Regions from separate parts of the Paenibacillus sp. OSY-SE genome, predicted to be linked through region 1. Evidence: riboswitches for the same ligand, from Rfam matches in the RefSeq annotation. Region 1 holds a riboswitch; each other region holds the start of a gene.
The links. A riboswitch is a leader RNA that binds a small molecule or an ion and turns the genes downstream of it on or off. The one in region 1 is predicted to bind cobalamin.
Positions count from the first base shown of each region.

Region 1 (7,637 bases):
CTTGATGATAGTACTGGCGGATCAACCTTTAATTACAAATGAGATGATCAATGAACTGCTTTTATGTTTTCAAACGCATCAGATGAACGGCAACATTGGTTTCGCGGCCTCGAGGTATGATGGTTTAGCAAGACCGCCGGTTATTTTTGCTCATCGAATGTTTCCGGATCTCCTGCGATTGCAGTGCGATCAGGGAGCCAGACATCTTATTCGAAAGGAAAAATCGGGAATTTGCATCGATTTCGCAAACCCGGACTTGTTCATGGATGTGGATACTGCTGAAGATTACAGGGCTTTATTGGAAAAATCCATATTTTGGAAATCTTGAATGACTTGTTCGGCGTTCATATATAACGCAAGCGGGTACTGATAGTTCTCCATATGGGCAGGCGCTTTTATTTGCAGGGCTGAGCCATTGGAAGCCAAGCTGAATGAGGCTGGGTCATCCAATACACTTTTCCAGTCCTTTACAAACCCCGCTAACGTATTCAAATGAACGGCCCAAATCCGTTGATCCTCTTTCGCAAAATTGCCGCTTTCGGACCATTTCGCAAGAACTCGTATCATGTCGGCAGAATTGGCATAGCCAGACCGAAGTTGATGCATTTTCTGGTTTAATTTTTTTAAGATATCGCGTTTTTTGCGGCCTAGCGGATTGTAACGCACACTTTGCTCCGCTTTATCCAACTCGGTTGTCGCTTGATGAAGTTCCCGGAATAAGGTTTGCAATTCTGTTTGCAATGTTTGGGCTTCACTCGAGGAGCAGCCCTCTTTTACCCAAAGTGCGATGTTTATAAAATGATTGGATAGATGGTCCGTGAAATGGATCATCTTTTTTTTGGCTTTGTTAACGGAATCGGGGGGGAATATCAGCATATGGATCAGTAGGGCAATGACAGCGCCGATAACGGTATCACGTATCCGATCAAGGGAATAGCTGGGCATCTTGCTTTGAAAGTACATTACCAATAAAATGCTGAGAGCAACTTGGATCATTATAGCATGATCCAACTTCAGCCACGTTACGATTAGAGCCCCTACAAAAAGGAGGAAGCCTATGCTCCAGCCGTTTAAACCAACATAGGGCGCTATTGATGCAGTGAAAAGAACGCCGGCAATTGTCCCCATGATGCGCTGCCATGCAAATTGTATGGACTTGTCAACTGTTAATTGGATGGACAAAATGACCGTCAGAGGAGCCAAGTAAGGATGTTTAGATCCGGCCCACTCCGCGAGCTCCCATGACAGTGCTGCAGCTAATGGGATTTTCCATACAGCCCCTTTATATTTGATAAAATCCATCATTTTATTAACCATTTTAGTAAGCCCCATCTTCATCTTATTCCTTATCAATTGTTCGTTCCCTTGTGTTGTCTCTACCGCGTCGGAGTTGGGAAGGCCCCTTCCTCGTAGTATGTCAATTACGATTTCCATTTATTACGAAGGCGGTCATGAAATGCCTAAGCCCTTATTTCACCCATGAGAATGAACACAGGTTTACTTACACTAATTGTTCATCTGTGGTGGTATTACGGTCATAGGGGAATTTGTATAAAATGAAGGAAGTCCCGCATCAGCAGAGTAGAGGTATCTCGAAAGATGCTCTACCACCGTCATACTGGCATTTACGTTATATGTGTCAAACATGGAAAACTGTTGAAATTCATATCTTACATATTGCCAACGCGATTGTTTATGCTATAATAATGTCGAATGGACGCCCATTCACGTCATACACAATAGAAAAAGTTATAGGCAATGGAAGTTTGGTGCAAATCCAACGCGGTCCCGCCACTGTGATAGATCGAATGCTCGGTCTTAAGTCAGGTCGTTTGCCTAGTAACTTTGTCTGACCAGTCATTTCGAGGCGAAAGTGGCTGGTTTACAAGTCTAGTGACGTTTACCGCCTCGCTAGGCTTTTTTTCCGTTGCAAGAGGGCTGCCGACGCTGCTGTCGGCAAGGCCGGGTGGTCGCCGCCGAACACGTACAATGAGGTATGGCTAAGCAAACGGGAGGTTCTTCAATGCCGAAGAACAGATGCACAGTGAGGTGCATGTCCCTTTTTTTTTCACCATCTGCCGCTCACGTGCGGATAACGGCTGCCAAGATCCGGTTGACGAGTATCCGGATAACGGTGTAAAGTGGTGGTAGACAATTGAATGATTGCGAGTTGCACAATGGCGTGCACCATATATCATAAGCAAAGAGGCTTTTAAAGGAATCCGTTCTTTTAAAGGTCTCTTTTTTTGTTGCCAATTACTCCTTGGAGGTGCCTTACATGGACAAAATTTCTATGAAAACCGACATCTATATGGGACAAGGCGCGCTGGATCGCCTGACGGAATGGCGGAATAAGCGGATCTTCATCGTCACAGACCCGTTCATGGTCAAGTCGGGGATGATTAACATGCTGTTTGAACGGCTGCATGAAAGCAACGAACAATACATTTTCAGCAATATTGTTCCCGATCCTCCGGTCGAAGTCGTGACAGAGGGCGTGGAAGCGCTCGGAGCGTTCCAGGCCGATCTTATGATTGCGATTGGCGGCGGTTCCGCGATCGATGCGGCCAAGGCGATGAAGATTTTCGCTCAGAAAATCTTGGACCAGCGCGATATGCCGTTCGTGGCGATTCCGACAACGAGCGGAACGGGCTCGGAAGTCACGTCGTTCTCCGTCATCAGCGACAAGAAGAAGAACATCAAATACCCGCTGGTGTCCGATGACATGCTGCCACAAGAAGCCATCTTGGACCCAGAATTAGTCAAGAGCGTGCCGGACTTCATTACCGCCGATACGGGAATGGACGTGCTGACCCACGCGATCGAAGCGTATGTATCCACCAAAGCGAACGATATTTCCGATGCTTTGGCAGAGAAGGCGATCAAGCTGGTTTTTGCGTATTTGCCAAGAGCCTACAAGGACGGGAACGACCTTGAGGCGCGCGAGAAAATGCATAATGCCTCTTGCCTGGCGGGTATGGCGTTCAATATTGCGTCGCTCGGGCTTAACCATGGCATCGCGCATGTGGCCGGAGCCAAATTCAAGATTGCGCACGGACGCATGAATTCGCTGCTATTGCCGTATGTGATTGAATTCAATGCCGATTACAAGCCGGGTTACGGCAAAGAGGAGAGCAATGCGGCGGCAGCCAGATACGCCGAAATCTCCAAGAGCTTGGGGTTGCCGGCTTCCAATGCGAAGAGCGGCGTTCGCAGTCTGGTGCAGGCGATCAAGCAGCTGCAGAAGCAATTGCGCATGCCGCAGACGCTGCGGGACTGCAACGTGGAACTAGGCACGGTGAAAGAGATGAGCGCGGCGATTGCCGAGGGTGCGCTGCAAGACGGATGCACGGCCACGAATCCGCGTGTTCCTGCCGCATCCGACGTCGTTGAAATTTTGAACAAAATGTTTCAATCTTGAATAGCAATTAAATTCCAGCCGTAATGATATTGACAACGTTTGCAGGTTAAAATATAGTAAAAGTAACACAAAGGCGTGTTGCATACAAATAAAAGCGAAGAGGCTTCTTAAAAATTCCGTGTGAACTTTTTAAGGGGTCTTTATGTTTTTTTACAGCTATTTCACGGTTTTTTACATGAGATGGGATGAGGGTATGGACCAACAACACAACGAAAAACAACGCGTCATTCAGGAGTACGTACCTGGGAAACAGGTCACGCTGGCTCATATTATCGCGAATCCCAACCCGGATATTTACAAGAAGCTGGGCTTGGGAACCGAGGCGAAGGATGCCATCGGCATTATGACTATTACGCCAAGCGAAGCCTCCATTATTGCGGCGGACATCGCGACCAAGGCGGCTGGCGTGCAGATCGGCTTCGTCGATCGCTTCAGCGGGTCGCTCGTTATTACGGGCGATGTATCCTCCGTGGATTCCGCCGTGAGTGAAGTGCTGCTTGGCTTGCAGAACATTCTCGGCTTCTCGGGTGCGAAGATTACGAGAACGTAGGGGAAGCGACATGAAGAAAATCATATTTGCCGGAAGCACCGGCTCGGGCAAGACCACGCTGTGCCAACGGCTGCACGGTCAGGAGATTGCCTACAAGAAGACGCAAGCCGTGGAGACTTTCGAGCAAGCGATCGATACGCCGGGGGAATGCATCGAGAATCGTTATTTGTACAAGATGCTGCTTGTCTCCAGCGTCGATGCGGATGTCATCGGGCTTGTGCAAGATTGCACGAAGGAAGAAAGCTATTTTCCGCCGGCCTTTGCGACGGTATTCGCCAAGCCGGTGATTGGAATTGTGACCAAGGTGGAGCTGGCCCGGGCGGATGAGGATATCGCGCAAGCGAGAGCTTATCTGCAAGCGGCGGGCGTAGAGCATATTTTCGAGGTTTCAACCATGGAGAACGTGGGAGTGGAAGCGCTTCGGGCTTATTTGGAGGCGTAGGCGACTTTATCATTCGATAGAGGATTCGCAAGATACAAGCAAATATCGGTAGACAATGAGGTGCATGACACATGAATGGAAAAATTGTAATAGTCGACGACGAACCTATTACAAGAATGGATATTCGTGAGATGCTTGAAGAGGCGGACTACAATGTAGTAGGCGAAGCTTCCGATGGCTTTGAGGCCATCGAGTTATGTAAGAAGCATCTGCCCGACCTGGTCATCATGGATGTTCAAATGCCAATTTTGGATGGGTTGAAGGCGGGTAAACGAATCATTTCAGAGCAGCTGGCCAGCGGGGTTATTCTCTTGACCGCATTCAGCGACAAACAGACGATTGAAAAAGCATCCTCTATCGGTGCGCTTGCTTATCTGGTGAAACCGCTCGACGAAAAGTCGTTCATTCCGATGGTGGAAGTGACCATTGCCAAAGGCAAGGAAATACGCAAGCTGGAGCAGAATCTATCGAAGCTGTCCCAGAAGATGGAAGAGCGGAAAGCGGTCGAAAAGGCGAAAGGGATTTTGATGAAGGAAAACGGCTGCACCGAAGAGGAAGCCTATCAAACCCTACGCAAACTTAGCATGGATCGACGGTGTCCGATGATAGAAATCGCAACAACCATCGTCATTTCCTATGATTGATTTCAAAGAACAGATTGTGCGGTTGTGCAATCGGCATACGGGACTGGCGGACGCGGATATCGTGCGGCTGACCGAGATAGCCGAGTCATTCGAAATGTCCGAGGTGCCGGATGATGTGTTCATCGACGTTCTGTCCAGCGTGGCGAATGAGGCGATTGTGGTGTACCACCGCCGTCCGGGTAACGGCAAATCGCTGTACCGGCGTCCGGTTGCGGGCGAGAAGGCGCTGCGCGAGAACGAACCAGGCGTCTTGAGAACGTTGGAAACCGGAATTATGTCACAGGGACTCGTTGCCAATACGCAGGAAAATCATCTGGTCAGGCAAACGGTATATCCGATCAAAAATCATGAGGGCGTCATTGCGGTCGTCATCTATGAAAAAGATGTGAGCGACAATATTCAAGCCCACTTCAATGTGACGGGGACGCAATACGAAGATGGTGAAATGTCTTCGATGTTGACCGCCATGCTGCGGTTCAAGGACTCGATCATCAATCAGTTGGAGGATGCCGTTCTCGTGTTCAACAAGTACGGATTTTTGAAGCTGAAAAATAAGAAGGCAGACGCGTACTATCGTCAGCTTGGTTATTTGGAGGATATTCAGGGCTTGCATTATGACAATCTGTCGCTGGATCAGACGGTCTTCTCCGACGTGATGAAGGAGCACTCCACGTCCCCTTCCTGTCCACTGACGACAGATGTGAAGGTGGCCGGTCGCTATTATCAGGTGAAACGTCTGTTTATTGCGGAGCGGGATCTTTGCATAGGCGTCATCTTGCACGATGTGACGGAAATCAAGGACAAGGAAGCGGAGATTGTCTCCAAATCGGTGGCCATTCGCGAGATTCACCACCGGGTGAAAAACAATTTGCAGACCGTGGCGTCTCTGCTCCGTATTCAGGCGCGGCAATGTGAAAGCCCGGAAGCCAAAAAATGCTTGAACGAAAGTGTCAGCCGGGTGCTGGCTATCGCGGCGACCCACGAACTGTTGTCCACGGAGATCGAAGCGCAGGTGGATCTGCTTGACGTCATTCGGCTCATCGCTTCGAATATTCAACGCTGCTTTGTCGATTGCAAAAATGTCAATATCGAAATAGCGGCTACACAGAGCATCTGCTTGGACAGCGATCGCACCGTCGCGATTGCGCTGATTGTAAGCGAGCTGCTGCATAATAGCTATGAGCATGCTTTTGGAGATTGCACGGACGGCACGATTACGGTGAATGCGCAGCTGGAAGGCGGATTGGTCACCGTGGAAGTGGCGGATGACGGAGTCGGATTTTCCGTTGAAGACGGTTCGCACAAAAGCTTGGGATTGTCCATCGTCCGCAGCTATGTGAAGGACAAGCTGAAAGGCAAGCTTGCCATTGCGTCCAGTTGTGATGGCACGACCGTTGCGTTTACCTTCAAAAAATAAATAATCGGGCTACAAAGATGTAGTTCTGTAAGCAATGAGGCTTAAGGTTAACAATTCCCGCCAATCGGGGGGGGGATATAACTTTAAGCCTTTTTGCGTGCATATATGTGGTATCAAGCGATGGGGGTGAAAGAAGTGAACGAGCAATTGCTAAGCGTTGGCATTGATATGGGAACCTCGACGACCCAACTCGTGCTGTCGAAGCTGCATATTCAGAACCTGGCATCGTCCTTTTCGGTGCCCCGCCTGGTCATTACGGACAAAGAAGTAGTTTACAGGAGCGATATCTGCTTTACGCCCGTGCTTACGGACAACCGGATTGATGCAGGGCAAATCCAGACGTTCGTGCAGGAGCAGTACCGGAAAGCCGGCATCCGTAAAGAAGAGATCCAGACTGGAGCCGTCATTATTACAGGCGAGACGGCCCGCAAGGAAAACGCCAATGAAGTGCTGCTGTCGTTAAGCGGATTTGCCGGAGACTTCGTGGTCGCTACCGCAGGCCCGGATCTGGAAAGCATCATTGCCGCCAAAGGCGCGGGCGCCCATACGTACTCCAAAGAGCATTCCACTTCCATCGTCAATATCGACATTGGCGGCGGCACCAGCAATCTGGCGCTGTTCGCCGATGGCGAGCTGCTGGATACGGGATGTCTGGACATCGGAGGCCGTCTGATCAAAGTCGACCGGGGGACGCACGAGATTACCTATATCGCGCCGAAGATCAAGCAGCTCGCGGAGCGAAGAGGATTTCAACTGGCCCTTGGGCAGCAGGCAACGCCAGCCGATCTGGAGCCGATCATCGGGGAGATGGTGAAGCTGCTCGAAGAAAGCGTCGGCCTCCGGCCGCCAGGCGATTTCTACGATACCATTGTCACGAACAAAGGATTGAAGCTGGATCGGACCATTCCGTGCATATCCTTCTCCGGAGGGGTGGCCGACTACATTTACCAAGAAGCGGCGGGCGATGTGTTCCAGTATGGAGATATCGGGATATTGCTGGGAAGAGCGATTGCCGCCTCCTCGTTGACGCAGCGGATGACGGTGGCGCGATCAGCCGAGACCATCCGGGCCACTGTCGTGGGGGCCGGTTCCCATACGACCGAGATCAGCGGAAGCACGATCACCTATACGGAAGAGAGCTTTCCGATCAAAAACATTCCGAT
Region 1 is NZ_ALKF01000170.1:43,104-50,740, forward strand. It holds gene A372_RS0110375 (nucleotidyltransferase family protein) at 1-328, shown strand, start outside; gene A372_RS0110380 (FUSC family protein) at 286-1,332, opposite strand; adenosylcobalamin (AdoCbl) riboswitch at 1,735-1,886, shown strand; gene A372_RS0110390 (1-propanol dehydrogenase PduQ) at 2,279-3,421, shown strand; gene A372_RS0110395 (BMC domain-containing protein) at 3,615-3,971, shown strand; gene A372_RS0110400 (EutP/PduV family microcompartment system protein) at 3,982-4,413, shown strand; gene A372_RS0110405 (ANTAR domain-containing response regulator) at 4,485-5,057, shown strand; gene A372_RS0110410 (sensor histidine kinase) at 5,050-6,474, shown strand; gene eutA (ethanolamine ammonia-lyase reactivating factor EutA) at 6,610-7,637, shown strand, end outside.

Region 2 (7,637 bases), on a different contig from region 1:
CGTGGGCGGCAAGGAGTTCTATCCGGGCTGTATAACTGATGTGCCTGGCATCAAACTGGGCAATGCACAGGATGACGCAGCCTTAACGGGCTGCACGGTCATCATTGCGGAGGAAGGGGCAGTGTGCGGCGTCGATGTGCGCGGTTCCGCACCAGGCACCCGCGAAACGGAGCTGCTTCACCCGACTGCGCTCGTACAGCATATTCACGCTCTTTGCCTGAGCGGCGGCAGCGCGTTCGGACTGGAAGCATCACACGGCGTGATGCGTTATTTGAAGGAGCAGGGGATTGGTATGGATGTCGGGGTAGGCAAAGTGCCTATCGTTCCGTCTGCGATCCTATTCGACTTGGGCTTAGGCGATCCGCATGTTACACCGAACGCTGCGATGGGCTATGCCGCTGCGCGTAATGCAATCGCTACCGCGTGCCCGCAAGGCAATATCGGAGCTGGCATGGGGGCAACGGTCGGGAAATATGCAGGTCCTGATCGGGTGATGAAGGGCGGCTTCGGCACTGCATCGGTGCAGCTGCCAGGTGGTCTTGTCGTCGGAGCGGCCGTCGCGGTCAATGCGATCGGCGAGGTGCGTGATCCGAAGACAGGAACGACGTTGGCAGGGGCGAGGCAGGAGGATGCGGGGAGCTTCATTGATCCGTTAAGCTTTCTGACACAAATGGCGAACCCATTCGGGCATACGCGCCCAGGAACGAATACGACGATTGCGGCGATTGCCTGCAACGGCGATCTGACGAAGACGGAGATGAGCAAGGTTGCGCAAATGGCGCATAACGGCCTTGCACGTACAATATACCCGGTCCATACGATGTACGATGGGGACACGGTCTTCGCCATGACGACGGGAGGTATTGCTGCTTCGGTAGATCTGATCGGCATATGGGCGGCGGAAGTGCTCGGCTATGCGGTGCACAATGCGATCATTGCAGCGGAGTCGGCTGGAGGCGTGCCGGCTTGGCGCGATTGGCAGCCCCATTCTTGAAGAAGAAGCGCACTGGAACAGTTTCCAGTGCGCTGTTCTGTTTGTGTCTGCTCATTTCTCCAGCGTTCCTCTTGTCGCCTTACCTGCTGGAGACTTTGGAGCCATTTTGTCATGCTTATGTTCATTCTCCCATATGCTCAGGACAACAACGACGAGCAGTTGTCGGCTTGTTGTTCGACGGACGCGATGCTGGAGGCTGCGACACAGGGGGTGCTTCGTCGTAATTCGCGGAGCATGCAAAGAATTGGAAAAAGCGAAATATGAGCCACACTAACCTTACTGATGCGAGGGGATAGTGGAGCTAGGGCGATTTATAACAACCTCAACCTTTCTCGCGATCAAGCATACTCGAGCTTGTCACTATCGAAGCGTCTAGTGCTGTACATGGCTGCTTGAGCTTGGGAAGCACGTAAAATGTCCGTGCGACATGAGAAAACCTCTGTCGAGGCCTTTCATAGATGAGCGACCGCATGTAGAGGCAGGTTTTGCCGCCATAAGGAATGTTTGATTCGCTTTACCGCTTCACAGAACTTTAGCTTTCCTTAATGGTAAATAAACCCCGAGACTAAGCCTCGGGGTTTGCTGACATCATTCAATTATTTAGGGAAAATCGAAGAAATCGCCTGCTTCAGTACGCCGGCCGAATGGTGCAGCTTCTGCTTCTCATCTTCTGACAGGTGAAGCTCGTACACATCTCTAATCCCTTGGCGGTTGACGACAGCTGGAACGCCGATGTAGACATCGTCCAACCCGTATTTGCCGGTTAACAAAGTAGATACCGACAGTACGGAATTCTCATTGCGGAGAATCGCCTTAGTCAGACGCGCGAGTCCCATCGCGATGCCGTAGTAAGTGGCGCCTTTGCGTTCAATGATATGATACGCGGCGTCGCGCACATTGATGAAAATATTGTTTAAATCTTCGTCTGTAGGCTTCCCGTGCGTCTTCCGGTAATCTTCGAGCGGTTGACCTCCGATGCTGACGTTGCTCCATGCCGGAAGCTCGGTGTCTCCGTGTTCGCCTATAATGTAGGCGTGGACGTTGCGCGGATCGACCTCAATCTGCTCTCCAAGCAGATAGCGAAGGCGTGCCGTGTCCAGAATCGTACCGGATCCTATGACGCGATTTGCTGGCAAGCCGGAATATTTCCATGTCGCGTATGTAAGCACGTCTACCGGATTGGTGGCAACCAGGAACAGTCCGTTGAAGCCGCTGTTCATGACTGATTCAACGATAGACTTGAATATTTTCGCATTTTTTTCGATGAGATCGAGACGTGTTTCGCCAGGAGCTTGGTTCGCACCGGCTGTGATGACGACCAAATCGGCATCTTTACAATCGCTGTAGTTCCCAGCCCAAATTCGCATGTTGGATGCGAATGGAAGACCGTGGTTTAGATCCATCGCGTCGCCCTCCGCTTTTTTATGGTTGGCGTCGATAATGACTAATTCGGAAGCTAAGCCCTGATTGAACAAGGCGAATGCATAGCTGGATCCGACGAATCCCGAACCGATCAATGCAATGCGGGATACTTTGGATATTTGGGTCATAATGTGTATTGCCTCCTTTGTGCTCAATGAAGCATGAGACAGCTTGTTCAAAATATGTAACAATTAAATTTTAACCAATATTCATACATATAGCCAACCTAAAATGAAAATTTCATGAAAGGAGGCATCACGACGTTATCGAGAGATGTAAAATGCAATTAAATTAAAAGCTTTCCTCTCGATATGAGGAGGCTCTGATTTTGAGCGGTAATGCGCCCAAGATTATTAGTTCGACTATATCAATTTTTCTCGAAATATATGTGTTTTGTGAAATGTGTTCTGTGGTTGTAAATCGTGCATGGAGTGCTCGTTTATATGTGAGTGGCCCCGAAACGTTTGCAGGAAAATGAGGAAGGAGTTATCTTGGAGATATGGATGACAATTCAGAAGTAACGATATGAATATAAAGGAGGCAGTTATGATGGCGAATTTGACGGTGAAAGTGGAAGGAATGACTTGCGGACATTGCAAGCAATCGGTCGAACGGGCCGTTGCTGGCATCGGCGGACAAGCACAGGTGGACCTGGCGGCGAAGCAAGTGAGTGTCACTTATGACGAGACGGCAGTAAAGCCGGATCAGATTCGCGAAGCGATCGAGGACCAAGGTTTCGATGTGATCTCGTGATCGTAAATGAATGATGCAAGGTGAAAAGTTGGTATTTTCATCGGTTTCTCCACATGGTATGATCGAGCTTAGAAGGGAACAGATTGAATAAAGGAGGTCCGTTGATGCAATTACGAGTGACACCAAAGGCGGCACAGCGGTTTCAGACCGATTGGGGATTCACAGCAGGAGATACGGTGCGCGTATTCGTGCGCTACAGTGGATTCAGCGCTTCGGGACCTTACTCTTTCGGCATCATGAAAGACAGTCCGCAATATCCTGGCGTAACCGAAGTCGTGGACGGCATTACATTCTACATGGAGCAGAACGATCTGTGGTTCTTGGACGATCGCGAGCTGACCTTAGATGAGAACGGGGAAGACATCGTGTTCCTGAATGAAGGAATGTCCATATAGCGTGTGTATTTTCATTGCCAAGCTAGGCATACTTGGGAGACGAGTATGGGTTCGACTTTCTGGGGATGCATTACCGGAAGACATGGGAGAAGGTAAACCTATTCTTAATCAAAATTGACTGGTATATCAGGAAAAGGTTAACCCTTTTCTGGAACCAAAAGAAAAATCGTCGTTACAAACACAGCAAACCCAGACAGGCGGCCGCAGCGGCACAGCTTGCGGGACTTAAGAAACTCGTCGTGTAAGGAAAGTACTTTAATGAGCAAGTAAGAAGAACATCGGAAACCCGGATGAGGGAAAACCTCACGTCAGGTTTGATGAGGAGGGGCTGAAATTTACTCAGCCCTTTACTTTACTGCTCATCCATTTGGAAAAAGCACTTGTCATCCGCTGCAAGACAGTTTATAATCGTTCTCAATTGGAAGGGTGTCCATCACGTTCCAACACAACTGCATATCAGGGAACAGGCGCTTTGCGAACATGTCAAAGCTTAATAGGGAAGTTCGGTTCAAGTCCGACGCGGTCCCGCCACTGTATCAGAAGAGGTGTAGCCTTCAGGCCACTGGTTTCGCTAATGCAACCGGGAAGGCCGCTAACACCGATGACGCTGAAGCCAGGAGACCTGCCTGTTCTGGCAGCACTGATTGTACCTACGGGAGATAGGGAAGTGTTCGTAAACATGGAAATCGCGTGTCGATGTCCGGCGCAGCCGGATGGCACGATGATAGGAAAGCGATGAGCCATTATTCCGTCATGGACGTTTACGGGACATCTCTGTCAGTTGGCAGGATGTCCTTTTTTGTGGTTTCCTTATGGCGAATAATGTTATATGCTAATTCCGTGTTAACAGATAGAAATTGTCCCTATTTGTCCCGCGGGGGAATCACATATGGAGAGGAGCAAGGATAATGACAGCATCATCAGTAAAGACAAGTGCAGCAGGATATCCGCGCATCGGCTATGATCGCGAATGGAAGAAAGCGTTGGAGCAGTATTGGGCGAAAAAGATTTCGGCTCAGGAGCTGGAGCAGGAATTAGACAAGATTGAATTGCAGCGATTGACCAAAATGCAACAAGCCGGTCTCGATTACATTCCTGTAAACGACTATTCTTGGTACGACCATGTGCTCGACATGACTACGATGTTCGGACTCATCCCTTTACGTTATTCGTATGAAGGCGGGGAAGTATCGCCTGATCTCATGTTTGCTCTTGCACGTGGAACCCAAGATGCAGTTGCTTGTGAAATGACGAAATGGTTCAACACGAACTATCACTATATTGTGCCAGAATGGGAAGGTCGTGCGCCACAGCTTACTTCCAACCGGCCGCTGCAAGCTTATCGCAAAGCGAAGCTTCAGTTGGGCATCGAAGGCAAGCCGGTCATCATTGGTCCTTACACGTATGTGCGCTCCTTGAAGGGGGTTCCCGCAGGAGAACGTCTGCAGGTCCTGAAGCAGTTCATCGGTGTGTACAGCGACATTCTTCGCGAGCTTGAAGCGGAGGGCGTTCCGTGCGTACAGCTGGATGAGCCGGCGTTCGTCTTGGCAATGAAGCCAGAAGATTGGCAGGCTGTGCAATCCGTATACGAACAGCTGCGGATAGCGGCTCCGACGCTTCCGTTATGGGTGCAAACTTATTTCGATGCGGTATCGGATTACGAAGCATTCGTTCAACTGCCGGTCAATACGCTGGGGTTGGATTTCGTGCATGGCAAAGCAAGCAACGAAGCCGCGCTTCGCAAGTCGGGCTTCCCTCAAGATAAAACGTTAGCGCTCGGCGTTATCGACGGCCGAAACATATGGCGTGCTGATCTGCAAGAAGCGGCGGAGTGGCTGGAATCCGTTGCGAGCATCGTGCCGAAGGAACGATGGATCGTACAGCCGTCATGCAGCCTGCTGCATGTGCCGTTGACGGCGACGCGCGAGACAGAGCTTCCGGAGGTAATTCGTGAGGCGTTGGCCTTCGCGGATGAGAAGCTGGAGGAGACGGTGCAATTAGCCCGTCATATCGCGCAGCCTAGTGAAGCAACGCGCGCCGCTCTGAATGACAGTGCCGCGCGCGTCCTTTCATGGCGCAACGAGCCTTCCCGCCAGCGTGCAGATATCGTCGAAGCATTGCACGAGCTGCTGGAGGAGGAGAAGGCGAAAGGAATTAAACGCACGCCTTATGAGGAGCGCCGAGTGCTGCATTCGAAGCGCTGGCCGGAACTCCCGCTCTTGCCGACGACGACAATCGGCAGCATGCCGCAAACGGCGGACATTCGCCGGGCGAGATTGCGTTACCGCAAGGGAGAGTGGGATGCCAAAACGTATGAAGCTTTCCTGGAAGATGAAATGACGCGTTGGATTCGCATCCAGGAAGACATCGGCATCGATGTGCTCGTGCATGGCGAGTTCGAGCGTACGGACATGGTTGAATACTTTGGCGAAAAATTGGACGGCTTCGCCTTTACCAAATTCGGCTGGGTGCAATCTTACGGCTCCCGCTGCGTTAAGCCGCCGGTTCTCTACGGGGATGTCGCGTTCACAGAACCGATGACCGTGAAAGAGACGGCGTTCGCCCAGTCTTTGACTGCGCAGCCGGTTAAAGGCATGCTCACTGGTCCGGTGACGATTCTGAACTGGTCGTTCGTCCGTAATGATGTCCCGCGCGAACAAGCGGCATTCCAGCTGGCTTATGCGCTGCGTCAAGAAATTGCCGCCTTGGAGCAAGCCGGCATCGGAATGATTCAAGTGGATGAGCCGGCGGTGAAGGAAGGCATGCCGCTCAAAGCGGAGGATGCATCCTTTTACACGGAGTGGGCCGTGCTTGCATTCCGCTTGGCCACATGCGGCGCGGAGCCTAAGACGCAAATTCATACGCATATGTGCTATTGCGATTTCTCCGACATGGTGGACACGATTCGCAAGATGGATGCGGACGTCATCTCATTGGAGACAGCGCGCAGCGGCGGAGATATGATTGCCACACTGGAGAAGCAGCATTACGAGCTCGGAATCGGACTTGGAGTGTATGACATTCACAGTCCGCGCGTTCCCTCCGTGGAAGAGATGGAGCAGCTGATTGAGCAAGCACTGGCCGTGCTTCCTGTGGAATCGTTCTGGATTAATCCAGATTGCGGCTTAAAGACGCGTCATGAGCCAGAAACGGTCGCGGCCCTTCGCCACATGGTAGAGGCAACAAAACGAGTCCGCCAACAACGAAAAGTTGCGGAAGTGCAGCCGCTCAGCTAAGCGGGGCATGCAACGCAAGAGATGAGTAAATAAGACACGTCCATCCGGATGACAAGGCACGGAAATTTTACTTTCTGTGACTGCGCTAAGGATGGACGTGTTTTAGTATCGAGCTAGAGAAGTGATTCGGCGCCGTCAATCATAATTTGCGCGCCGGTGATATGGCTTGCGGCGTCGGATGCAAGAAAGGCAACCAGATCAGCGACCTGTTCGGGAGACCCTGGCCCATGCTCAAGCGGCTGACTGCCTTCCGGGTAAGTCATCGGGATTTCGATGTCCTTCACGGACGGTTTCCGGTTCGTATTCTCTTCAATGTGCGTCTCAATGGCTCCCGGACAAATGACGTTGACTCGTATTTTATAACGAGCGAGCTCCAGCGCAGCCATTTTGGCAAATGCCACTTGAGCTGCCTTGGAAGAACTGTACGCACTCATGCCGAATCCGGAGAACTTTCTGCTGCCGTTAATAGAGCTTGTTATGATGATGCTGCCGCCTTGCTTTTTCAAATAGGGCAGAGCATACTTCACGGTGACGAATGTTCCAGTCAGGTTGACCTTCATCGTCTCCTCCCAGTCCTCGACTTTCAACTCTTCAATGGAAGAGAGCACGCCGTTAATGCCCGCGTTCGCGAATACCGCCTTAATGTCTCCACATTGCTCGGCAACCTGCTTGACTGCGTCTTCTACCCGTTTTGGATCTTTCAAATCCACATCATAAGCGTATGCTTGTCCAGGGAATCGCTTGGCAATGTATTCTTCCGTCTGCTGTGTACGCTCGTCCTTCAGGTCGAACAGCGCGACAGTCATGCCTGCCTCCGCCAGACGTATCGCAGCCGCC
Region 2 is NZ_ALKF01000205.1:318,654-326,290, forward strand. It holds gene A372_RS0132315 (P1 family peptidase) at 1-994, shown strand, start outside; gene A372_RS0132325 (L-lactate dehydrogenase) at 1,591-2,544, opposite strand; gene A372_RS0132330 (cation transporter) at 2,966-3,169, shown strand; gene A372_RS0132335 (HesB/YadR/YfhF family protein) at 3,274-3,564, shown strand; cobalamin riboswitch at 4,013-4,208, shown strand; gene A372_RS37835 (hypothetical protein) at 4,166-4,303, shown strand; gene metE (5-methyltetrahydropteroyltriglutamate--homocysteine S-methyltransferase) at 4,473-6,800, shown strand; gene A372_RS0132350 (SDR family oxidoreductase) at 6,914-7,637, opposite strand, start outside.
Region 2: another riboswitch for cobalamin. It lies ahead of metE (5-methyltetrahydropteroyltriglutamate--homocysteine S-methyltransferase); the one in region 1 lies ahead of A372_RS0110390 (1-propanol dehydrogenase PduQ).

Region 3 (7,637 bases), on a different contig from region 1:
TCGTTATGACTTAGCTTAGCCCAAGATTTCAAGTCTTTCGAAATCGGAATCTCGGTATCTAACCAGAACTGGGAGGTGTTCTGGGTCCACAGGAGCTCGGTATAGTCTGCTTCCGGAGCATTCCAATTCACCGCTTCAAACTTATTCATCAATATATCCTCCTTCTAACGACACCACTGGCACAATCAACGTTGCTCATCATATATGATGCACATCTGTGCATCTTTTCCGTGCTTATACGACGCAGCTTACGCATTCGTCGATCGTTCTTTTTCTCGTACGCGTATAATAGAGTGTCTTTAGCCCTTTCTTCTGGGCATAAATGTAATACATCGCCAAATCTCTCGTCGTCAAATCATCTTTGACGTATAAGATAGTAGAAATCGCTTGATCAATATGAACTTGCACTTCAGCAACCAGATCGATCAGGTTGAACATATCCATATCATAAGCTTCTTTGTAGTAGAAGAAGTTGTCCTCATTCAAGAACGGCATCGGATATATCGTTTTAGAATCCCCGTACTCGCGTTCCTCGATCTTTTGCGTAATTGGCGCGATCGAAGCGGTTGACGATTGAAGGTAAGATATCGAGCCGGTCGGCGCAATCGCCAAGCGGTAGGCATGGTAGACGCCGTATTGAGCCACTTGCTCCTTCAGCCGCACCCAATCTTCATGAGTCGGGATGTCCATGCCTTCGAACAAGGCAGCCACCTTTTCCGTCCGCGGCGAATAATCGGTATTCATATAGCGCTCGAAATAAGCTCCGTTCGCATATTCACTCTTTTCGAAATCTTTGAACGTCTCGCCCCGCTCCTTTGCAATCAGCATCGAGCGCTCCAGCGAGTAGAAGTTGAGCATCATGAAGAAGGTGCGCACAAAATCGATAGCTTCCTTGGATTCATATGCAATTTTGTTCAATGCGAGAAAGCCGTGCAGGTTCATTGCCCCGAGCCCAACGGAATGCAGTTCGCGGTTCGCCTTCGCTACTGAAGGGACAATCGAAATGTCGCTGCGGTCGCTCACTTCGGTTAGCGCATCCATCGAACGATGAACCGTCTCTTTCATCCGCTTGTTCTGCATCACGTTAACGATGTTAAGTGAGCCCAGGTTACAAGAAATATCGCGATTGATTACATCCTCTTCACCGTAATCATTGATCGAGGATACTTCACTTAACTGCGCAATCTCACTGCACAGGTTGGAAAATTTAACACGCCCAATTTCTTTCAGCGCATGATATTCATTGGCGTTATCGACAAACATCAGGTATGGGTAACCGGATTCCATCTGGATTTGTGCAATTTTAATGATAAGGTCTCGGGCAACAACTCGTTTTTTGCGGACATTCGGGTTGTTGACGAGCTCATCATACATGGCTGTGATATCCATATCGTCCATATGCATGCCGTACTCTTTATATACCGTATGCGGGTAGAAGAGATACATATCTTTATCTTTCTCTACCAATTCGAAAAATTTATTAGGAGCTACGACGCCAAGCGACAGCGTTTTGATACGAATTTTCTCATCGCTGTTAATCTTTTTCGTATCCAAAAACTCATGAATGTCGGCATGGAAAATGTTTAAGTAAACGACCCCGCTGCCATCGCGTTGACCCAATTGATTCGCATAGGAGAAGCAATCTTCAAACAATTTCATTACCGGCAGCACACCGCTCGCTTTGCCGTCCAAGCCTTTGATCTGTTCGTCAGCTGCGCGGATTTTGCTCAAGCTCAAGCTTACGCCGCCGCCAATTTTACTTAATTGCAAGGCAGAATTAATGGCGAATCCGATCGAGTTCATCGAATCGTCGATCTCCAGCAAGAAGCAGCTTACCAATTCACCGCGCCGCTTCTTCCCTGCATTCAGGAAGGTCGGCGTTGCTGGCTGGTATTCCTGCGAAATGAAGAGCTCCGCGTATTCCATCGCCTTCTTCATGTCACCATTGCCCAAGAAGAGGGAGACGACCGCAATGCGATCTTCGTACCGCTCTAAAAACTTCGTTCCGTCATTCGTCTTCATAGCGTAGTTGTTGTAGAACTTAAAAGCGCTCATAAACGAAGGAAATCTGAACTTCTTCTGATACACCATCTCGTACAACTTCTTGACTTCAGCAAAACTATATTTATCGAACAGCTCCTGTTCGTAGTAGTCATGCTCAATGAGATAATCGATTTTCTCTCTCAAATCGTGAAAGAAGACCGTGTTTTGATTCACATAATCGACAAAATAACTTCTAGCCGCCTCACGGTCTTTTTCAAACTGATACTTTCCATCTTTTAACACCATAATTTCATTGTTAAGCTGAATCCAATTTGATAGTTGCATCGACAATTTCGTTTACCTCCTGTTTAAAACGCTCCACATCTTTATTGGTACCGCTCAGTTCGAATTTCATTAATACGGGAACTGAGTACATTTCGGAAATACGGTCCGCTGCCCTTCCATAAAGTTCGCCCCAATTCATATTACCACTGGAGACCACCCCTTGCAGCATGTCGCCATTATTCTCCAAAAATTTCAAAGTCGATTGAGGCGCTTGTCCGAATCCAGTCGAATATGTAATTAAGACGAATGGTTCTTCGACAGTCAGCCCGTCTGCGACTTGAATACACTCCAGATCAAGCTTATTGACGAAGCGCTTCACGTTTCCGGTCTTTGAGTCAAACACGATACGCATCAGTGACCCTCCATTGCTAGAAGCATTGCAAACATGATTCTGTGATTTTTTCCATAGAAAAAGCCCACCTAATCTGGTAGATGAGCTTAAAACGACAACAAAAAAGTACAGCGCTTGTTGCTTCACCAAGCACTCTGCAGCGTGTCGTTTCCACTTCTCATCCCCCGAAGATGCGAAACCAAGTAAATAGGCAGGTCTCCTGACTTGTGTGTCATCCTACTGTGGGCCCTTCCCATATCAGCGACTCTCAGAGATCCATAATACAGTGGCAATGCCCATCTCGTCCACACTTACAGTTGCGGGGACAGCTCCGGAATTGCACCGGATTCCCTATTAAGTCGAACTCGACACCTTATTTACTCTATGATATTCAGTTAAATAATCCATATTTAGTATGTACTCTCTTAAACAGACACTAAATATAGGCTCTTATCGTAGCATACACATTTTTCTGCGAAGAAGCAAGATATTTGACATAAAAAACAAGCTGACGAAATTCAATTGGGCCATTCAATTTCTTTCTCTTTCGCACGAAAAAAAGCAGGACGTCGTCGCATAATCGCCCTGCTTCAGCAGCATGAAAGTCTATTCGATTTTCCAGGTTGCTATATCAATCTGACACCGAAATAATAATAATCGGTCGCGAAAATACAACTTCTTTATGTTATGGCATATAGTTGATCACCATCTTGGATACCTGCTTCTCCCAAGAATCGGCACCTGACAACTCGACCTTCACATAATTTGTGCCCGCTGGCAGTAAGGTTTGGGGAGAATACATTTTTTTGTACCATTGACTTCCCGTATAAACGCCCGGTGTGCTCACATGAACGACTTTCGTCCAGTTCTGATTGTCGGAAGAGGTGTAGAATGCCCCGCCATCCCAGACACTGAAATGGTATACGGTCGCACTAAAATTGATTATATTCTGAAGATTATAAACAAAGCTTTGTGTTGTGCCATCGGTACGCTTTACCCGTGACGTATCTCCATTGAAATAAAAACGATTGGATGAATCCAATGCCAATCCGCTTGTATGGGAGCTAGTCTTGGACCAGTCATCCAGATCATCAGTCAACGTTTGATTCGGAGGATCATCTGCAGAACCATTTTGTCCGACATAGGTTACTACGCTCTTGGGCGCTATTATAGCCCGAAATTTCCCACTGTTCGAAGGAATAGAAGGTCCCTGCCCTGCACCCCTTGATTCACCATTGCCTGCTTCAGATAGTCTTTCAGGAACACCTGGATGTTCGTAGAATTCCATTCACTGGAATCCCAAGACAGGAAAGTCATCGAATTGGGTTCGTTGGCTAAGGATACACCGTAAAGGTCGATACCGAACTGCTGGTTGTATTCCTTGATAAACTTGGACATGAGAAGAGCAAAATCACCATAATTTTCGGATTTGAGATACCCGCCATTGGTTGTGGAATTGTTGGTCTTCATCCATGCAGGCGGGCTTCAACTGCTTGCAATTAGCTTATGAACTCCTCTGGCCTCGGCCTGCTGCATGACCCACACCTAATCAGGTCTGCCATTGAAATCATATTGACCTGGTGGGGATTAAATGCCGGGAATATAGCGCCCCTGAAGATGGCCATTTGTATCCGTAAGCATCTTTTTGTAATAACCGGTATTAGCCAGTTATATAAACGTTTGGTGCAGCGATTGCCCTCCATCCAACGTCAAGCACGCGCCGTTCATATACGCTGCATCCGGCGAGAGCAGAAAAGCGGCAAGCCCCGCAATCTCTTCCGGTGTGCCCAAGCGTCCTAGCGGTACGCTGTCAAGCATGCGCCGTCCGGCTTCCTCGGATGGAACGAGCTTATCTGCGCCACCGGTGCGCTCGATTAAGCCAGGTGCGATGGCGTTGACTCGGATGCCATAGCGGCGTCCCCATTCCACCGCAAGCGTGCGCGTCATGGCGAGCACACCCGCTTTGGCGCTAGCCGAGTGAATAACCCCCGGTCCGGCATCCCACGCATATGTGGCCACCATGTTGACAATGCTGCCCGGAATGCCCTCGGCAATCCAATACTTTCCGACCGCTTGGCTGCAATAGAACGTCCCGTTCAACACAATGTTGATGACCGCATTCCAGCCATTGATTGACAAATCCTCTGCTGGACATAGAAAATTGCCTGCTGCATTGTTAATGAGCGCGTCGATTCGTCCGAAGGCAGCCACTGCTTCGTCCACCATACGCTGTACATCTGCCGGCTGACGCACATCCATTTGTACGGTAAGCACCTGTCCTGCGAATGTTTCTATTTCGCCTTTTGCCGCCTCCAGCTTCTCTGCCGATCGTCCTGTTATGACGACCCATGCGCCCTCCTGTGCCATACGCGCAGCCATCGCCTTGCCCATACCGCTGGAACCGCCCGTGATGATAACCGACTTCCCCTTCATTTCCCCGCCTCGCTTTCACTATTTTGCTCACTCGGATTGTCATACAGCGACATGATGCTCGAAAGGCCACCGAAATAACGATTCCGATGGCCTTCTGTTCCGAGTCTATTATTCTATTGTATTTACAGTTTAACATAAAGATTCGCGAATTTCTTCCTTTTTCTTACTCCCGTTCCATTATCCCTTTAAGCTGCCTTCCGCTACGCCTTCGATAAATCTTCTCTGCAAAAACATATAAATGACCGTAAAAGGCAAAATGGAGATGAGTCCCGCGGCTGAAATCTTACTCCAATCCGAGCTGAAATTGCCAACGAACGTCAAGTATTTCGTGGAGACGGGCTTGAGCGCTTCCGTCTGCACAAAGGCGTTGGCGAAGAAGAACTCGTTCCACGTATATAAGCCCGCGAGCAGCGCAACGGTCAGGAAGGCAGGCTTGGCAATCGGAACGATGATTTTCATCAAAATCATCCCCTCGTTACAGCCATCGATTCTTGCGCTTTCGCTTAATTCCTTCGGTATTCCAAGAAAAAACGTACGCAGGATGAAAATATTGAGCGGCAGGAAAATGGCGCTGTAAATAATGATCAAGCCCGTCAGCGTATTCATCAAATGCAGCTTCTGCCACATATAGAACAGCGGCACCAAAAACATGCCCAACGGGACGGAGACACATAGGAATAGAAACGCCAAGATGCCCCCTTTTCCTTTGAAATCCATTTTCGCAAGCGCATATGCGCACAATCCCCCGGCAATGCAAATAATGGCAACGGTCGAGCATCCTACCAAAATACTGTTTAAATAGGCCCTACCGTATTCCCCCATATTCCATGCCGCCGTAATGTTCTCCAAGGTAAAATGCGCAGGAAGAGAGAACGGGCTTACCTGAAACTCCTCCGGCGGCTTGACCGCATTAATAAACAGCAACGCGATCGGCCCGATCGCAAACAGAAGGACAAGAATCAGAAAGAAATGACGCGATAACGAAGTAAACAAACGCGCTCCCATTAGATCTCCCATCCTCTCTTTCTTAAATATCCGAATACCGCGATAACAATGCCGCTAAACAAGGCCAAGGCCAGGGCGATGGAGCTGGCGTATCCCGGCGCCTGATTTTGCAGCGCTTCCTTATACATATATGTTGCAATTAATTCCGTCGCATTGCCCGGCCCTCCACCGGTCATCACATAGACGTAATCAAATGCGGCAAACGACCAAATCATCGTCATCATCATAATGAGCAGCAAGGTCGGGCGCAGCTGCGGAATAATGACGCTCCAGAAGATTCTGAGCTTGCCCGCGCCGTCAATCATGGCCGCTTCCTCCAGGCTGCGGTCAGTCTGATGAAAGCCCGTCAAAAATAAAATGAGCAGAAAACCCCAATAACGCCAACCGTCAACAAAGGCAACAGAAAATAGCGCCTTGTCCGGATCGCCGAGCCACAACGGGAGATTCGTAAATCCCCAACCTTCGAGCACTTTGTTAATCCCGAAGAAGGGATTGTAAATCCAACTCCATATTTTGGCCGTCACAACGGTGGAACAAATATATGGCAAAAAGAACGTGACCCTGTAGAACATTTGCCCGCGCCTTACACGCGAGAGCAGAACGGCGACTATCAAGCTGAACGAGACCGGTATCGTACAAAACAACAACAGCCAGATCAAATTGTTCTTCAACGCTTTATAGAACTGAACGTCCTGAATGAGAGTCGCGAAATTTTGTAGTCCTATAAACTCCGGCGGACGAATTCCATCCCAATTAGTCAAGGAAATATAGATCGTCCCTACGGTCGGAATTGCAATCACAAACCCGGTCAACAGCAGAGCGGGCAGAACGTACAACCAAGGCAATAGCGCCTTTCGTTTCCGCCTGTTACCGGGTCTCGGCTTCGAAGACAATGAAACCATATCAGCCATATGCACGCACCCCTAAAAAGAAAGTAAAGAGGAGTTACACTCCCCTTTCAGAGTGTTAGGAGCAGGCGTTCCCAACAGGTGTTCATTTTGCAAATTCAAATACTTTACCGCTTTGCTTATCCTCTTGATACGTCGCTTCCATTTTGTCCATATACGATTTTATGTCCATGCCATCCAAGAACACCGCTTCCAGATTATCGTAGGAAAACACTCTCGTCTGTGCAGGCCAGAACGTCCATGATAAATAACCGGTAGCATTGCGGTTGCCATAATCGGCAAGCAGGTCGGACACCTCTTTGTAGTGTTTGTCCAAATTCGGTATAGCGCCTAAGTCCAAATCTTTAATCGGCTGAAGACCCATGGCGACAATACCTTTCGCCGCAACGTCCGCCTGTGTCACATAATTCAAAAACTCTGCGACAGCATCCGGATTTTTGGAGTTCGCATTAATGCCATACGCGATACCGAGAGCTAACGGCAGGTTGGTCTCAACGCCTTCCTTCCAGGATGGCATCGGGAAGATTCCCCAATCCATGTCGCCTGCTTTGCTGCTTAGGGTGTTCAACAACCAGCTGCCTTCCATTTTCATGGCCGCTTTCCCGGATAGGAAGAGTGTCGTTGCATCTTCG
Region 3 is NZ_ALKF01000200.1:88,862-96,498, reverse strand. It holds gene nrdF (class 1b ribonucleoside-diphosphate reductase subunit beta) at 1-149, opposite strand, end outside; gene nrdE (class 1b ribonucleoside-diphosphate reductase subunit alpha) at 235-2,328, opposite strand; gene nrdI (class Ib ribonucleoside-diphosphate reductase assembly flavoprotein NrdI) at 2,300-2,680, opposite strand; cobalamin riboswitch at 2,853-3,051, opposite strand; gene A372_RS38035 (hypothetical protein) at 3,345-3,947, opposite strand; gene fadH (2,4-dienoyl-CoA reductase) at 4,328-5,092, opposite strand; gene A372_RS0126420 (carbohydrate ABC transporter permease) at 5,270-6,097, opposite strand; gene A372_RS0126415 (carbohydrate ABC transporter permease) at 6,097-7,008, opposite strand; gene A372_RS0126410 (ABC transporter substrate-binding protein) at 7,091-7,637, opposite strand, start outside.
Region 3: another riboswitch for cobalamin. It lies ahead of nrdI (class Ib ribonucleoside-diphosphate reductase assembly flavoprotein NrdI); the one in region 1 lies ahead of A372_RS0110390 (1-propanol dehydrogenase PduQ).

Region 4 (7,637 bases), on a different contig from region 1:
TTGATATCGATACTGGCAATGGCAGAAAAGGAATGCGGATCGGCATCATACTGGATGCAAAATTCAGTAAAGGCCTTCATCATGTGCTCAGGCGCAGTCTGTTTGCGGCATCCGACTCCAAGCACGCGTGTCTGCGGGACCATTTTCACCGTATATACGTTCGATTCCGGCAGACGATATCGATGTGTGACCCATACCAATGCTTCTGCCTGTTCCGGAAGCTCATGCGGATTCGTAATCGAGATGAATCCCCGCCGGTCTATCTCTACCGGCACTTCCTCATATAAGCCCACTGTTTTCCCGGCAGCCAACAGACCGTTGATTCGCTTGCAGTTCTCGCGAAAGTCCGGTATCCATGCAGGCACGGACGGCACGATCATATCGAGCGCCGCCACCTTCTGAACGTCCGTTGCCGTTGTAATAACGGCTGCCGCCCCCGTAAGATCCGCCAGCTTCCGGCTCAATTCATTGGCTCCGCCCACATGTCCCGACAATAGACTGATGGCATGATGTCCTTTTTCATCCATCACTACCACCGCCGGATCATACAGCTTGTCCGAGATGACGGGAGCCAACGTCCTGACGGCAATTCCCGCAGCCATAATGCAGACAAGAGCATCATATTGCTGGAAGAGGAGACGCATCCCGGTTGCAAAATCCGGTTGAAGCGCAGCAAATCCTTCGGATTGCAGCTTTTCTGGAACAAAGCAATCTGCCGCCAGCGCCTCCTTGATCGTGGCTGCAAGCGCTTTGCCGTGTTCCGTGACCGCAATGATGGCGGTGTTCTTATCTGTACTCATGCGAGAAATCCTTGTCGTACAGCTTGGAATAATAAAATGTCTCGCCCAGAAAATCCCCTACCATAATGAGCGCCGTTTTCGTGATGCCCTGTTCCTTTACTTTGTCGGCAATATCCCGCAGGGTTCCCGTTACTTGTTTTTCATCCGCCCAGGTCGCTTTATAGATAACAGCCGCCGGCGTATCTTCCGGATAACCGCCTGCCACAAGCTCCGACACCACGCTCTCGACAGCTTGAACCGACAGGAAGATAACCATCGAAGTGCGGTGCGCGGCAAAGGATCGCAGCGATTCCCTCTCCGGAACCGGCGTTCTGCCTTCCATGCGCGTAATAATTACGCTTTGGCTCACTTCCGGCACGGTATACTCGACACCGAGCTGCGAGGCGGCCCCGAGGAATGAACTTACCCCAGGCGTGCAGGTGAACTCTATATCCCGCTTTTTCATTTCCTCGATTTGTTCCCGGATCGACCCATAGATCGAAAAGTCTCCGGTCTGAAGTCGGACGACTTGCTTCCCCGCCTTGACGCCTTTTTCCATGCAATCGATAATCCCCATCAAATCCATCATAGCGCTGTTGTAGATTTCGCAGCCTTCTTTGCAGTACTCCAGCAAATCCGGGTTAACCAGCGAACCTGCATAAATGACGACATCCGCCTCTTTCAGGAGGTTGTACCCTCGCAATGTAATGAGTTCTTTATCTCCGGGCCCCGCCCCGACAAAATGCACTTTCGTCATGCTGTCCCGCTCCTCTCTTTTTGGCAAGCGATAATAAAGGTCGGATTTTGGGGCTTAAAATAATGCCCTTGTCCAAGTTCATGCCACTTCGACACTTGCAGCTGGATCACCTCGACTTCATGCCAGGGCCCTTTTTCGAGATAGGCTGCCGCTTCGAGGGCATTTTCCATCAAGATGAAATTGAGCACAAGGTGGCCGCCTGGCTGCAACAAGGCATGGCTCCAATCGATGATCCCCGTTAATTCCCCCCCGCTGCCGCCGACAAAAATAGCGTCAAACGCGGTATTGTCCAGCGGGACGGGAGCCTTTGCCGCCATAATCTCCACATTGTCAAGCGCCAGCTGCCGCCGGTTCTGTTCGATTAATGACAACGCCTCTTCGTTCCGTTCGATCGCGGTTACCGACACATGGGGAAACATCTTCGCAACCTGAAGCGCTACGCTTCCCGTGCCGGCGCCAACGTCGAGAAAACGGCGGCTCGTGTCGTCCAGCGCTAATTTGTCAATGGATACGGCACGGACCTCCGCCTTGGTCATGGGCGTCTTGCCGCGAATAAAGGCTTCATCCCTCATCCAAAATCACCACCACATTCATGTCATATCGAGCCGCAACTTGCTCCGGCTTCAATCGGTGCAGCCGTTCATCGGGATAGCTGAGATTTTCTCCGATAACGAGCGTTTTGTGGAGCTTCCGCCGCAGAATTTCCTGGGCGATTTCCGCCGGTCCAAGCTTACTGTCCGTGACCATCGCCACTTTCGGGTGCGCGAGCAGAAAGTCGAAATCAGGCTGTTTTCCGTGACTGCTCGTCATGTACAGGTCGTTCATGGCAATGCCGCAGCGGCTGCACAAATATTGGATTGAGCTGATCCCGGGAACAATCTGAAGCTGTTCCGGCGGGAACTTCTGCAACGCCCAATTTCCGATGCCATATATTAACGGGTCTCCGGAAGCGAGCAGCACGATGTCCTGACCGATCCTTTCCAGCAAAAATGCTTCCAGCTCCGAGAGCTGCGTGGGCAGAAGCTTGCGTTCGGCCGGGTTGCCCTGCGGGATTTCGCCCAGCTGCCGCTTCGAGCCGACAATCACATCTGCCTTCTGAATGAGTAAAGCGCCCGCACCTGTCATCAGCTCCGGGCTTCCCGGGCCAATTCCGACAATATGAATCATCGCCATGCCTCCCTGATGGTTGAGATGTCGCAAGTGGAAGCCAGCATTCCCCGTTCGGTTGAAAACGTGATGACGTCGATATCCACAATCGGTTTGCTGTATTTCAAAAACTCTTCTGCCCGTTGCTTCACTTTGTTCGTAATGGTCTGCAAAACCTCGCTATACCCTTCCGCGACCATAATTTCTCCGGCGGCTTCCGTCGTGGTGCAGGCCGCAATTCGCTGGAGCAAGGGAAGAGGCGCGCCGGCAAGCGCCAGATTCGCCACCAAAATTTCTGCCCGTGCATCGGCATCTTTGCTGTGCGTTGTGAAAATACCGGCGGACACTTTAATTAATTTGCCTAAATGGCCTACCATCAGCACGTGTTCAAACGCGAGGCGCTGTGTTTCTTTGAGCATGTAGCCGACGAAATTGCTCATGGAGACCACATATTTGCCGTCAATGCCAAGCTGCTCTTCCACGAAGCGCTCCCCGTAATTCCCGGGAACCAGAATCACTTTCCGGAAACCCTGCGCTTTTTTCATTTCGAGTTCGATGGACAGCGACTGCTTCCACCCCTCCTCGGACATCGGAGTTACGATTCCGGTCGTTCCCAAAATGGAAATCCCGCCGATAATCCCCAGGCGGCTGTTCATGGTGCGCTCCGCGCGCTCTTCGCCTTCCGGCGCGAAAATGATGATATCCGCCCCTCGATCGGGGCCGATCTCTTCCCGCACGGCCGCAGTAATCATTCGGCGCGGCACCGGATTGATGGCCGCTTCCCCGACCGGGACCGCAATGCCCTTTTGCGTCACGCGCCCGACGCCTTGCCCGCCGTCGATTCTGATGTCCCCGTTCGCATTCAAGGTGACCTGCGCAAAAATCCACATTCCATGCGTCGCATCGATATCATCGCCGCCGTCTTTTTGAACGGCGGCCGTTGCCGTATGCCGATCGAATTGCTGCTTGTCCACCGGAAGCTGCAAGCATGTTCCGTTCGGCGTGATTATCTTAACTTCGGCTATTTTCTCCTGCTTGATGATCATGGCCGCAGCCGCTTTGGCCGCCGCAGCCGCGCAAGTGCCTGTCGTATAGCCTTTGCGCAATTTTTTTCCCTCATAATACACGTAGTCTGCCATCGGGCCACCTCTTCTTACATCGCGTACAGCACGGCGTTCATGATGGCCGCCGCCAGATTGCTTCCGCCCTTCCGCCCGCGGGCAACGACCGCCGGAATGTCACTTTCATAGAGCGCTTCTTTCGATTCGGCCGCTCCGACAAATCCAACCGGCACACCGACGACGGCTTCTACATCCAATTCGCCGGCAGCCTCCATCTCTAAAATTTGATAGACGGCGGTAGGCGCATTGCCGATGACAAACAATTTCCGCCCTGCCTCTCTGGCAGCAAGCTGAATCCCGGCCATGGAGCGAGTGATGCCTTGCTGTTGGGCAACTTCCGCCGTTTGCGGCTCATTGACGTAGCAGCGGTAGCGGCAGCCGTATTGCTCCAGCAGCTTTTTATTCATGCCGCTCAGGGCCATATTCGTATCGGTAAAAATGATGCCGCCCTGCCGGATCGTTTCGCGTATTTTCGTCAAGGCATCATGCGTGAACACGAGATTATCCAAATAATCAAAATCCGCCGTCGTATGAATCGCCCGTTTCATGACCAGCTCCTCTTCACGATTGCGGAACGCATATTCAGGTCTTGTTTCCGTAATGATTTCCTGTATAATTTCAAAGCTTTTTTCTTCAATCCGCTTGGGATTTTTGATGTAATCCATCTTTCCCTCTCCTGTCCCGAGTTAACTTACAACCTCTAAAAAGGGAACAAAAAAACACGAAACCTAAAGGTCTCGTGTCCATACGAAGAAAAAGCAGTATCCAAGTATGTTATGAAATGAACACACTTGTGCCTGGGTTCTCTGCTATAGACAACTGTTCCCTTAGAAGTTGCTGCAAGGCTGAACAGAGGAGGTCTCCTGACTTGGCATCATTCTACTTTCCCGCCTTCCCGGCAATGGTTCCAGTGACATCAATGGGATTTCGTCCGCTTCACAGTAGCTAGGGCCTGTAGAGGAATCGCACCTCTTTCCCTGATCTCCGCTCAGTTTTCTATTCAATTTTTATCAGGTTGAATTTTCTGTAATTGAATTGCGTGAATCTCTATGATGAATCATAGCTTGATTGATATAGCGCCGCCTGTGACGGAACTCATTGCACGTCGATTTGCCGGACAACAAAAAGAGCGTTTCAAGCCTGCTGACGGGCTAAAACGCTCTTTTTGATTTCTTTGTGATATGAATGTCCAACCCTCGTTACATCATTAAACTCAATGTTTTCGCCTGCGCATCCAGATTACCCGCTGCTTTGCCGATGTTGGCAAACTCCTCAGTGGCTTGCTTAATTTGATGCTGACATTCGACGATTGCGTCCCGGGAGTTCTTCGTCCCCCCGCCGACATGTCCTACCTTATCGGCGATTCCCTCGATGGCGGCTTGGACTTCCTTGGCCGCCTCTTGGACATGCTCCGCCAGCTTCCGTACCTCGGCGGCAACCACCTGAAACCCTAGGCCATGCTCCCCGGCATGGGCCGCCTCAATCGCCGCGTTCAGGCCCAGCAGGTGGGTTTGTGAGGCAAAATCCTGGATCATCTGAACAATTCCTTTGATGGACTTGTATTCATCTTCCAATTGCCGCAGGAGGGTTAAGTTTTCTTCACTGTCAGTCACCGCGCGCTGAATGGCTGCCGCAACCTGCTGGTTGCGCTCCACGCCTTCTTCCGTCCGCTTCAGCAACTCTTCCGCCATCAGCCGCAGCTCGTCCTTCATTCGGGAGGCGGCGTTTTCCCTTGGCGTGATGTCGGTCGCCACCTTCAAGACAGCCACTGTGTGGCCGGTATCATCCAGAACCGGCATATACGTTGCTTCAAGCCACACCAGGTCCCCATTTTTCGCTACCCGGGCGATTTTCTGTTGAAATTTTATACCGTTCCGCAAATTCTCCCAAAACGTATCATACTCCGAACTGCCGACAAACTGTTGCGTGCAAAACATCCGATGGTGCTTGCCGACAAGTTCTGACGCCGTATACCCCATCGTCTGAGCAAATAGATTGTTCGCCCAAAGAACTTCACCCTGGATGTTAAACTCGATCATGGCGAGCGACTGCTCCAATGCGGCCAGCACCGCTTTCTCCTCCAGCACTTGTGTACTTTTCTGCCTCATGCCACTATTCATTCATGCACATCTCCCTTTTTTCATGCCATTGCAGCAGGCAGGCGTGCCATCCATACCTGCTTGCCCCCGGTTCGATTACGACCTCTGTATCCCTGCCCATGAGATGGCGCAGCCGCTGGCTGATGGCTAAGCCTCAGTCCGGCACCTCGATCTTTGCACATTGTTGAATGATCAGCTTGTGTCATGTGGACATACTGCGAATAAGATCTACCAATTTTTATGTAAATAATCCTCTATCTTTATGAATTGGTATTACTTTCATCCCATTTTCTAAGCTGATGTTCAATATGCTTCAGGACTTTTTTATTATATAACATAGATCTCACCACCTTTGAAACAAAAAATCTCGCCTGCATGGCAGACGAACAATACGTCATACCGCTTCCTGTTGTCCAGCAAAAACTCTTTGTTGAGTTACTTCGCTCCTTTGTTCAAAAAGAGTGGTAGAGCGCAACGAACGTACAAACTGTTTACTTTAAAAGATGGCGCCGACACATTACAATATTATGGTAAGGGAGAGGAGAGATGTAATGATAGCCCAACAACAGGCGGCAATGCAATCCATGATAGAATGGCTGGCTGATGAACATGAACTCGGTCGGAAACCTAGCAAGATTGAGATCGCAGGGGAATTTGATCTGCACAACATGCACTACTACATATTCAAGTATAAGAAGATAATGCTCGGAAAATGGCTCCTCGGCGTCTGCGGCGGCTATGAAACTCCGTCTGACACGGAGCATTGCGGCCATGTGTTCAGTGAGATGCAGCCCTATGATCCAGCTACTGCGGAGCAGGAAGCGATTGCGACGGTCGAAATGATCCGCGAGTATTGGATGAAGCAAGCGGCCGCTTTGGAGGCGGAACAAGCGCAAAATGATGCTGCAGAGCCTGAAAAGGAATCATCTGGCATTTTTAACGGTTTCGTTCTGCTTAACTCTTCGGAGTGCGATCTTGATCAGATCAAGTCGAACCTGCTCCAGGACTGGAACATCTCCTGTTCACCAACAGAGGGAGAAGGTCAGAACTCCGAGGAAGAAAAGGAGGGAATCCTGGTTTTTGAGGTGGAGGCCTTCACCTTGGCCGTAAGCTTTGTCGATGCTCCCATACCGGACGGCGAGGCCGAACATTACGCGCAAGGGAACTACCTCTGGCAGGAGGCCGCGGAGATCACCAAAACGCATGTGGCTCAAATCATATTGGCTGTATTTACCCGCTCCGCCTCCCCGCTCGACAGCGGAAGGCTGTATACCAAGCTGGCGGCCAGCTGCTTGAAGCTCCCGAATGCAATCGGGCTCTATTCATCCGGCACCGTCTTTCAGCCTGAACTATTTGTGGAGCTGGCCGAGATGATGAAGTCTGGAGACGAGTATCCTTTATTAAATCTGGTACATTTCGGCCTGGTCAGAACGGAAGCAGGGACGAACGGATATACGGTCGGGCTGGAGCATTTCGGCAAGGACGAATTCGAAGTGCTCGACAGTCAGGCAGCCCCTGCCGAGCTGCGCAACTTCCTGATTGATATTTCCGCTTATGTCGTAGAGCAGGACATCACTTTACGAGATGGCGAAACGATCGGCTTCACGGCTGAACAGAAGCTGCCGATTACCCGTTCTGAGGGCGTATATGTTAACGGAGACAGTCTTAAAGTCGAATTTTGATACATAAAAGAGCAGTGAAGCGTTATGCTTCCTGCTCTTTGTCGTGCTCCGAC
Region 4 is NZ_ALKF01000148.1:29,009-36,645, forward strand. It holds gene A372_RS0104690 (cobalt-precorrin 5A hydrolase) at 1-800, opposite strand, end outside; gene A372_RS0104695 (cobalt-precorrin-4 methyltransferase) at 787-1,536, opposite strand; gene A372_RS0104700 (decarboxylating cobalt-precorrin-6B (C(15))-methyltransferase) at 1,533-2,108, opposite strand; gene A372_RS0104705 (cobalt-precorrin-7 (C(5))-methyltransferase) at 2,098-2,703, opposite strand; gene cbiD (cobalt-precorrin-5B (C(1))-methyltransferase CbiD) at 2,700-3,821, opposite strand; gene A372_RS0104715 (cobalt-precorrin-8 methylmutase) at 3,836-4,468, opposite strand; cobalamin riboswitch at 4,643-4,814, opposite strand; gene A372_RS0104720 (methyl-accepting chemotaxis protein) at 5,003-5,923, opposite strand; gene A372_RS0104725 (DUF4261 domain-containing protein) at 6,454-7,584, shown strand.
Region 4: another riboswitch for cobalamin. It lies ahead of A372_RS0104715 (cobalt-precorrin-8 methylmutase); the one in region 1 lies ahead of A372_RS0110390 (1-propanol dehydrogenase PduQ).